2 linked regions of the Aquabacterium sp. OR-4 genome follow. The protein of the gene in region 2 interacts with the protein of the main gene of each other region in a pairwise test. Links are inferred from orthologs where the notes say so. Each region holds a gene or a part of one and is shown on either strand. Other genes may lie near its edges. The genes, in order: nuoG and N4G63_RS25360.

The links.
Region 1: the proteins of N4G63_RS25360 (region 2) and nuoG interact in binary tests that used the Escherichia coli proteins (3 or more experiments, as listed by UniProt). The link is inferred for Aquabacterium sp. OR-4 from one-to-one orthologs.

The regions. Positions count from the first base shown.
Region 1 is NZ_JAOCQD020000002.1:44,536-47,901, forward strand. Bases 223-3,278 are described here. They hold nuoG (NADH-quinone oxidoreductase subunit NuoG), read right to left. Parts: upstream 2,885-3,278; coding sequence 560-2,884; downstream 223-559. Other genes in these bases: nuoH (NADH-quinone oxidoreductase subunit NuoH), read right to left, coding at 223-557; nuoF (NADH-quinone oxidoreductase subunit NuoF), read right to left, coding at 2,981-3,278. Outside these bases: more of nuoH, read right to left, coding at 1-222; more of nuoF, read right to left, coding at 3,279-3,366. UniProt on the Escherichia coli protein: NDH-1 shuttles electrons from NADH, via FMN and iron-sulfur (Fe-S) centers, to quinones in the respiratory chain. The immediate electron acceptor for the enzyme in this species is believed to be ubiquinone.
Region 2 is NZ_JAOCQD020000003.1:814,784-817,809, reverse strand. Bases 118-2,833 are described here. They hold N4G63_RS25360 (formate dehydrogenase subunit gamma), read right to left. Parts: upstream 1,946-2,833; coding sequence 1,289-1,945; downstream 118-1,288. Other genes in these bases: N4G63_RS25355 (LysR substrate-binding domain-containing protein), read right to left, coding at 2,174-2,833; N4G63_RS25365 (formate dehydrogenase beta subunit), read right to left, coding at 118-1,292. Also shown: more of N4G63_RS25365, read right to left, coding at 1-117; more of N4G63_RS25355, read right to left, coding at 2,834-3,026. UniProt on the Escherichia coli protein: NDH-1 shuttles electrons from NADH, via FMN and iron-sulfur (Fe-S) centers, to quinones in the respiratory chain. The immediate electron acceptor for the enzyme in this species is believed to be ubiquinone.

The sequences.
Region 1 (3,366 bases), on a different replicon or contig from region 2:
CTCATGTTCATCGAGCCGGTGACCATCAGCACCACCACCAGCGCGAAGCCCATCGCGATCTCGTAGCTCACCATCTGGGCCGATGCGCGCAGCGCGCCCAGGAAGGCGTACTTCGAGTTCGAGGCCCAGCCGGCAATGATCACGCCGTAGACCTCGAGCGAGGTGATGGCCATCAGGAACAGCAGGCCGGCGTTGACATTGGCCAGTGCCACCTCGGGGCCGAAGGGCACCACCGCCCAGGCCGCCAGCGCCGGCATGATGGTCATCACCGGGCCCAGGAAGAACAGGCCCTTGTTGGCGGCGGTGGGGCGGATGATCTCCTTGAAGATCAGCTTCACCGCATCGGCGATCGGGGTCAGCAGGCCGAACGGGCCAACCCGATTGGGGCCCGGACGCAGCTGGGTGAAGCCGATGCCCTTGCGCTCCCACAGCGTGAGGTAGGCCACCGAGATCAGCAGCGGCAGCAGCACCGCCACGATCTTGATCAGGCTCCAGACCACGAGCCACGGCGTAGCGCCGATCAGCGAGGCCCCGGCCTGGTTGAGTTGGTCGATCATGTTCAGGCTTTCTCCACCGCGATGGCGCCGAACATGGCACCGAGGGTGGCCGTCAGTGCATGGCCGGCGGGCACGCGCAGCACATTGGCGGCCAGCGTGGCGTCCGCCCGCGCCGGCAGCACCGCGCTGGCAGCGCCCTGGCTCAGCTTGACCCGCGCGCTGCCCTCACCCAGACCCAGCTGGGCCCACAGCGCGGTTGGCACGCCCACCACCGGCGCCTGCGCATCGGCGGTGTGCTGCAGGGCCGGGGCACGGCGCACCAGTGCGTCGGCGGCATAGATCGGCACGTCGGCAATGCGCTCAAGGCCGGTGGTCGGCGGGCTCAGGCCGATGGCGCCCGGCGCGCTGTTGTTCAGGCGTTGCGCGATGGCGGCCACATCCCCCACGGCCTCGGCGCGAACCTCTTCCACGGTTTCGTGGTTGAAGCCCTCGAGGCCGAGCAGGTTGCCCAGCACGCGCAGCACCTTCCAGGCCGGGCGGGCATCGCCCAGCGGCTTGGTGACACCGTGGAACGACTGCAGCCGCCCCTCGGCATTGACAAAGGCGCCACCGGTCTCGGTGAAGGGCGCGATCGGCAGCAGCACATCGGCGTTGTCGACCGCCGCGTCCTTGAACGAGGTAAGCGCCACCACCAGGCCGGCACCGGCCATGGCGGCACGGGCGGCGGCGGCGTCGGCGGCGTCGAGCACCGGCTCCACATCCAGCAGCAGCAGTGCCTTCATCGGCTGGCTCAGCATCTGGCCGGCGTTCAGGCCGCCGGCGCCGGGCAGCGCCTTGACCAGCTGCGCGCCCACGCTGTTGGCCGCCGCACCCAGGTAGCCCACGCTGGCACCGGTGTGCTCGGCAATCCACTGGGCCAGGGCCAGCAGCGTGGCGGCCTGGGGATGCTGGGCCGCCGCATTGCCCAGCAGCACAGCCTTGCGTTCACCGCTCAGCAGCGCCTGGGCGATGGCCTCGGCCTGGGCATTGACCATCGCGACCGCCGGGGCCGCCACCGACTTGGCGCTGGCAATGTAGCCCGCCACATCGGCCAGGGCCTGGGCCCAGGCGCTCGGCGCCGCGGTGAGCTGGGCCGCCACCGGCATGGCCCAGTCGTCGTGCACTGCGTTCAGGCTCAGCACCGCAGCGCCCTTGCGCGCGGCCTGGCGGATGCGCTGGGCGAACAGCGGATGGTCCTTGCGCAGGAACGAGCCAATCACGAAGGCGCAATCCAGCGTGGACAGCGCGGCGATCGGGCTGCCCAGCCACTGGGCCTGACCGGCCGGTGCCTGGTTGCTGAAATCGGCGTGGCGGGTGCGGAAGTCGATGCTCTCGCTGCCAAAGCCGCGCATCAGCTTGGCCAGCAGGTGCAGCTCTTCGACGGTGCGGTGGGCCGTGGCCAGCGCGCCGATGCCGCCCACGCCATGTTCAGCCTTCACGCGCTTCAGGCCATCGGCCACGTAGTTCAGCGCGGTGGTCCAGTCGACGGTCTGCCACTGGCCGCCTTGCTTGATCTGCGGCTGGGTGAGGCGTTGCGCGCTGTTGACGGCCTCGTAGCTGAAGCGGTCGCGGTCGGCGATCCAACATTCGTTGACGGCCTCGTTCTCCAGCGGCACCACGCGCAGCACCTGACCGTTCTTGACCTGCACGATCAGGTTGGCGCCGGTGCTGTCATGCGGGCTCACGCTCTTGCGGCGCGACAGCTCCCAGGTGCGGGCGCTGTAGCGGAAGGGCTTGCTGGTGAGCGCACCGACCGGGCAAATGTCGATCATGTTGCCCGACAGCTCGCTGTCGACCGTGCCACCGGTCATGGTGGTGATCTCGGAGTGCTCGCCACGGTGCACCATGCCGAGCTCCATCACGCCCGAGATCTCCTGCCCGAAGCGCACGCAGCGGGTGCAGTGGATGCAGCGGCTCATCTCTTCCATCGAGATCAACGGGCCCACGTTCTTGTGGAACACGACCCGCTTTTCTTCCTGGTAGCGCGAGGCGCTCTTGCCGTAGCCCACGGCCAGATCCTGCAGCTGGCACTCGCCGCCCTGGTCGCAGATGGGGCAGTCCAGCGGGTGGTTGATGAGCAGGAACTCCATCACCGACTGCTGGGCCTTGAGCGCCTTGTCGGACTTGGTGCGCACGATCATGCCCTGCGTCACCGGGGTGGCGCAGGCCGGCATCGGCTTGGGCGCCTTTTCCACATCCACCAGGCACATGCGGCAGTTGGCCGCAATGGACAGCTTGCGGTGGTAGCAGAAGTGCGGAATGGTGGTGCCGGCCGCATCGGCGGCATGCATCACCATGCTGCCTTCGGGCACCGAGACCTTCTGGCCGTCGAGTTCGATTTCGATCATTGGTTGCTCTGCTCTGCTCAGACGGCCTTCCGCCGGCCCACCTCAAGAAAGGCCAGCCCCTTCAGGGGGCGGCGAGGGACTCCGAGCGTGGGGGCCTCAGACATAAGCGGGGACGGTGCAGCTCTTGTGTTCGAGGTGGTGCACGAACTCGTCGCGGAAGTGCTTGAGCATGCCGCGCACCGGCATGGCCGCGGCATCGCCCAGCGCACAGATGGTGCGGCCCATGATGTTCTCGGCCACGTTGTCCAGCAAGGCCAGATCGTCGGCGCGGCCTTCGCCGTGCTCGATGCGGTTCACCAGGCGCCACAGCCAGCCGGTGCCTTCGCGGCAAGGCGTGCACTGGCCGCAGGACTCGTGCATGTAGAAGTAGCTCAGGCGCAGCAGGCTCTTGACCATGCAGCGCGTCTCGTCCATCACGATCACCGCACCCGAGCCCAGCATCGAGCCGGCCTTGCTGATGGAGTCATAGTCCATCGTGCAGT
Region 2 (3,026 bases):
GCCAGATCGGCGGTGTCGTCGTGCACCACGATGCCGCCATGGCCCAGCACCGCGCCGATGGCCGTGTAGGCCTCGTAGTCGAGCGGCACATCCCATTGCGACTCGGGCACATAGGCGCCCAGCGGCCCGCCCACCTGGATGGCCTTGATGGGCCGGCCGCTGCGCGTGCCGCCGCCAAAGCCGTAGACCAGCTCGCGCAGCGTCAGGCCGAAGGCTTTCTCCACCAGGCCGCCGTGCCGGATGTTGCCGGCCAGCTGGAAGGGCAGCGTGCCGTGCGAGCGGCCCACGCCGTAGTCGCGGTAGAACTGCGCGCCGCGCGCCAGGATCACCGGCACGCTGGCGAAGGTGATCACGTTGTTGATCACGGTGGGCTGGCCGAACAGGCCTTGCAGCGCCGGCAGCGGCGGCTTGGCGCGCACGATGCCGCGCTTGCCCTCGATGCTTTCGAGCATCGCCGTCTCTTCGCCGCACACATAGGAGCCGGCGGCCTGGCGGGTCTCGAGGTGAAAGGCGTGGTCGCTGCCGGCCATGCGCGCGCCCAGCCAGCCGGCGGCGGTGGCGCGGCGGATGGCCTCGTCCATCGTGGCCAGGGCCTGCGGGTACTCGCTGCGGATGTAGACCACACCCCGGGTGGCACCCACGGCCAGCGCGGCGATGGCCATGCCCTCGATCAGCTGGTAGGGGTCGCCCTCGATCAGCATGCGGTCGCTGAAGGTGCCCGAGTCGCCCTCGTCGGCATTGCAGACCACGTACTTCTGCGCTGCCGGCTGATCGGCCAGGGCGTGCGCCACGGTGCGCCACTTGATGCCGGCCGGAAAGGCCGCGCCGCCGCGCCCGCGCAGGCCCGAGTGCGTGACCTCGTGCAGCAGGGCCGCGCTGTCCAGGCCCAGCGCCCGCTTCAAGCCAGCCCAGCCCTCGTGCGCGGCGTAGTCGTCCAGGCTCAGCGGATCGCCGAGGCCCACGCGGCGGAAGGTGAGCCGCTCCTGCAGCGCCAGATACGGCATCTGCTCGGTGATGCCATGGCGCAGCGCATGCGCCCCGCCCTGCAGCAGCCCGGCATCCAGCAGGCCCGGCACGTCTTCGGGCATCACCGGGCCGTAGGCGATGCGGCCCTGCGGCGTGGCCACCTCGACCAGCGGCTCCAGCCACAGCAGGCCACGCGAGCCGTTGCGAACGATGTGGATGGCCATGCCGCGGCGGGCACATTCGGCGGCCAGGGCCGCGGCCACCTCGTCGGCGCCGGCGGCCAGCGCGGCCGAGTCGCGCGGCACGAACAGCGTGACGCCGCTCATGGCCGCGCCCCTGCCAGGGCCGGCACACCGGTCGGCGGCGATGCGGGCAGCGCCGGCGCAGCCAACAGGCCCAGGCCGTGCAGGCGCTGCGCCAGGCGCTCGGGCGTCATGCGCGCATGCAGGCGGTCGTCGATCTGCAGCGCCGGGCCGGTGGCGCACAGACCCAGGCAGTACACCGGCTCGAGCGTGACCGCGCCATCGGCGCGGGTGTTGTGCATGGCGCAGCCCAGCAGCGCCTGGGCGGCGCTGGCCAGCGCCTCGCCGCCATTGGCCTGGCAGGCCTCGGCACGGCACAGCTGCAGCACATGGCGGCCGGCCGGCTGGCTGCGAAAGTGGTGGTAATAGCTGATCACGCCGTGCACCTCGGCACGCGACAGGTTCAGCGCCTGCGCAATGCCCGGCACCAGCGCCGGCGGCACATGGCCCAGCGCGGCCTGCAGCGCATGCAGCACGGGCAGCAGCGCGCCGGGGCGCCCGGCCTGGGCGGCCACCGCGGCGGCCAGGGCCTGCTGTTGTGCAGTGGTGGGTGCAGTGGTGGGTGCGGTGGTGTGCAGCGGCGGCTCCAGCACCGCGCCCTGCCCCGCTGCAGACGGTGCGGTGTGCGGGCCCGTCAACGGACCGGGGCTGGCGTTCGGCAACTTGGGGCGTGGCATGGCGCATCCGTGGACGGGGTCGATCGGGCCCAGCCGCCGCCGGGCCGGGTGATCCGCAAGCGCAGCGGGTCGCCGTGAGCCCCGGCAGGCGCGTGGCTGGCTGGGTGCGCCGCATGATCGTGGGGCCCCCGGCGCTTGTCCAATGGAATCGCCGAACCGGTCGATTCAAGCAGCTGATGAACGCGGCGTCGCTCGGCGCTCGGCGCTGGGCGCGTCAGGCGTCAGGCGTCAGGCTTCAGCCGCGCCCTTGCCGACGGCCTGGCCGGCGTCCACGGCGTCAAACTGGCCGCTGTGGCGGGCCACCTCGTCCAGCCAGGCCGCGTCGGCCGCCAGGCGCAGCGCCGCCTCGAGCGCCTGCGAGCGGCGGGCGCCAGCGGCGGCCATGAAGGCGATCGGGGTGCGCAGCGCCGGGCCGTCGAGCGGCCGCGCCTGCCAGCCGCCCTGCCCCGCCGGCTGCCCCGCCGGCGGCAGCACCGTGGCCACCACGGCCCCGGGCAGCACGGCGCACACGGCGCCGGTCTGCACCGCGGCCAGCAGCGCGCTGACCGAGTTGGTTTCCAGCACCGGCTGCACGCGCAGGCCCAGACGCTGGAACTGGGCATCGATCAGCACCCGGTTGTGCATCTCGGGCGACAGCAAGGCCAGCGGCCGCTGCGCCGCGTCGGCCCAGCCCAGCGGCGGGTGCAGGCCGCCGGCGGCTGGCCGGGCCGCTGCCGCGCCAGGCTTGGCGGCCCGCTTGGCCTGACTGCGCGCCGGCATGGCGGCCGCCCTGGCAGCTGAAGCCGGATCGGGCGCCGGGGCATACGACAGCAGGTAGTAGTGCTCCAGATACTGCGGCCAGCAGTCGGTGCGGCTGCTGCGCTCGGCATAGCCCAGGCCCAGGTCGACGGCCAGCGTGTCCAGGCCGGTCTCGATTTCTTGCGAGGCCAGCGAGCGCACCTGCGGCTGCAGGCCGGGGTGCAGGGCCAGCAGCCGGGCGGCAAAGCGCGCCGCCACCGGCACCGCGGTGGGCACGGCGGCGATCAACAGGCGCCCGCGCGGCTGCTCGGCCGTGCCGGCCAGTGCTTGCCGCAAGGCCTCT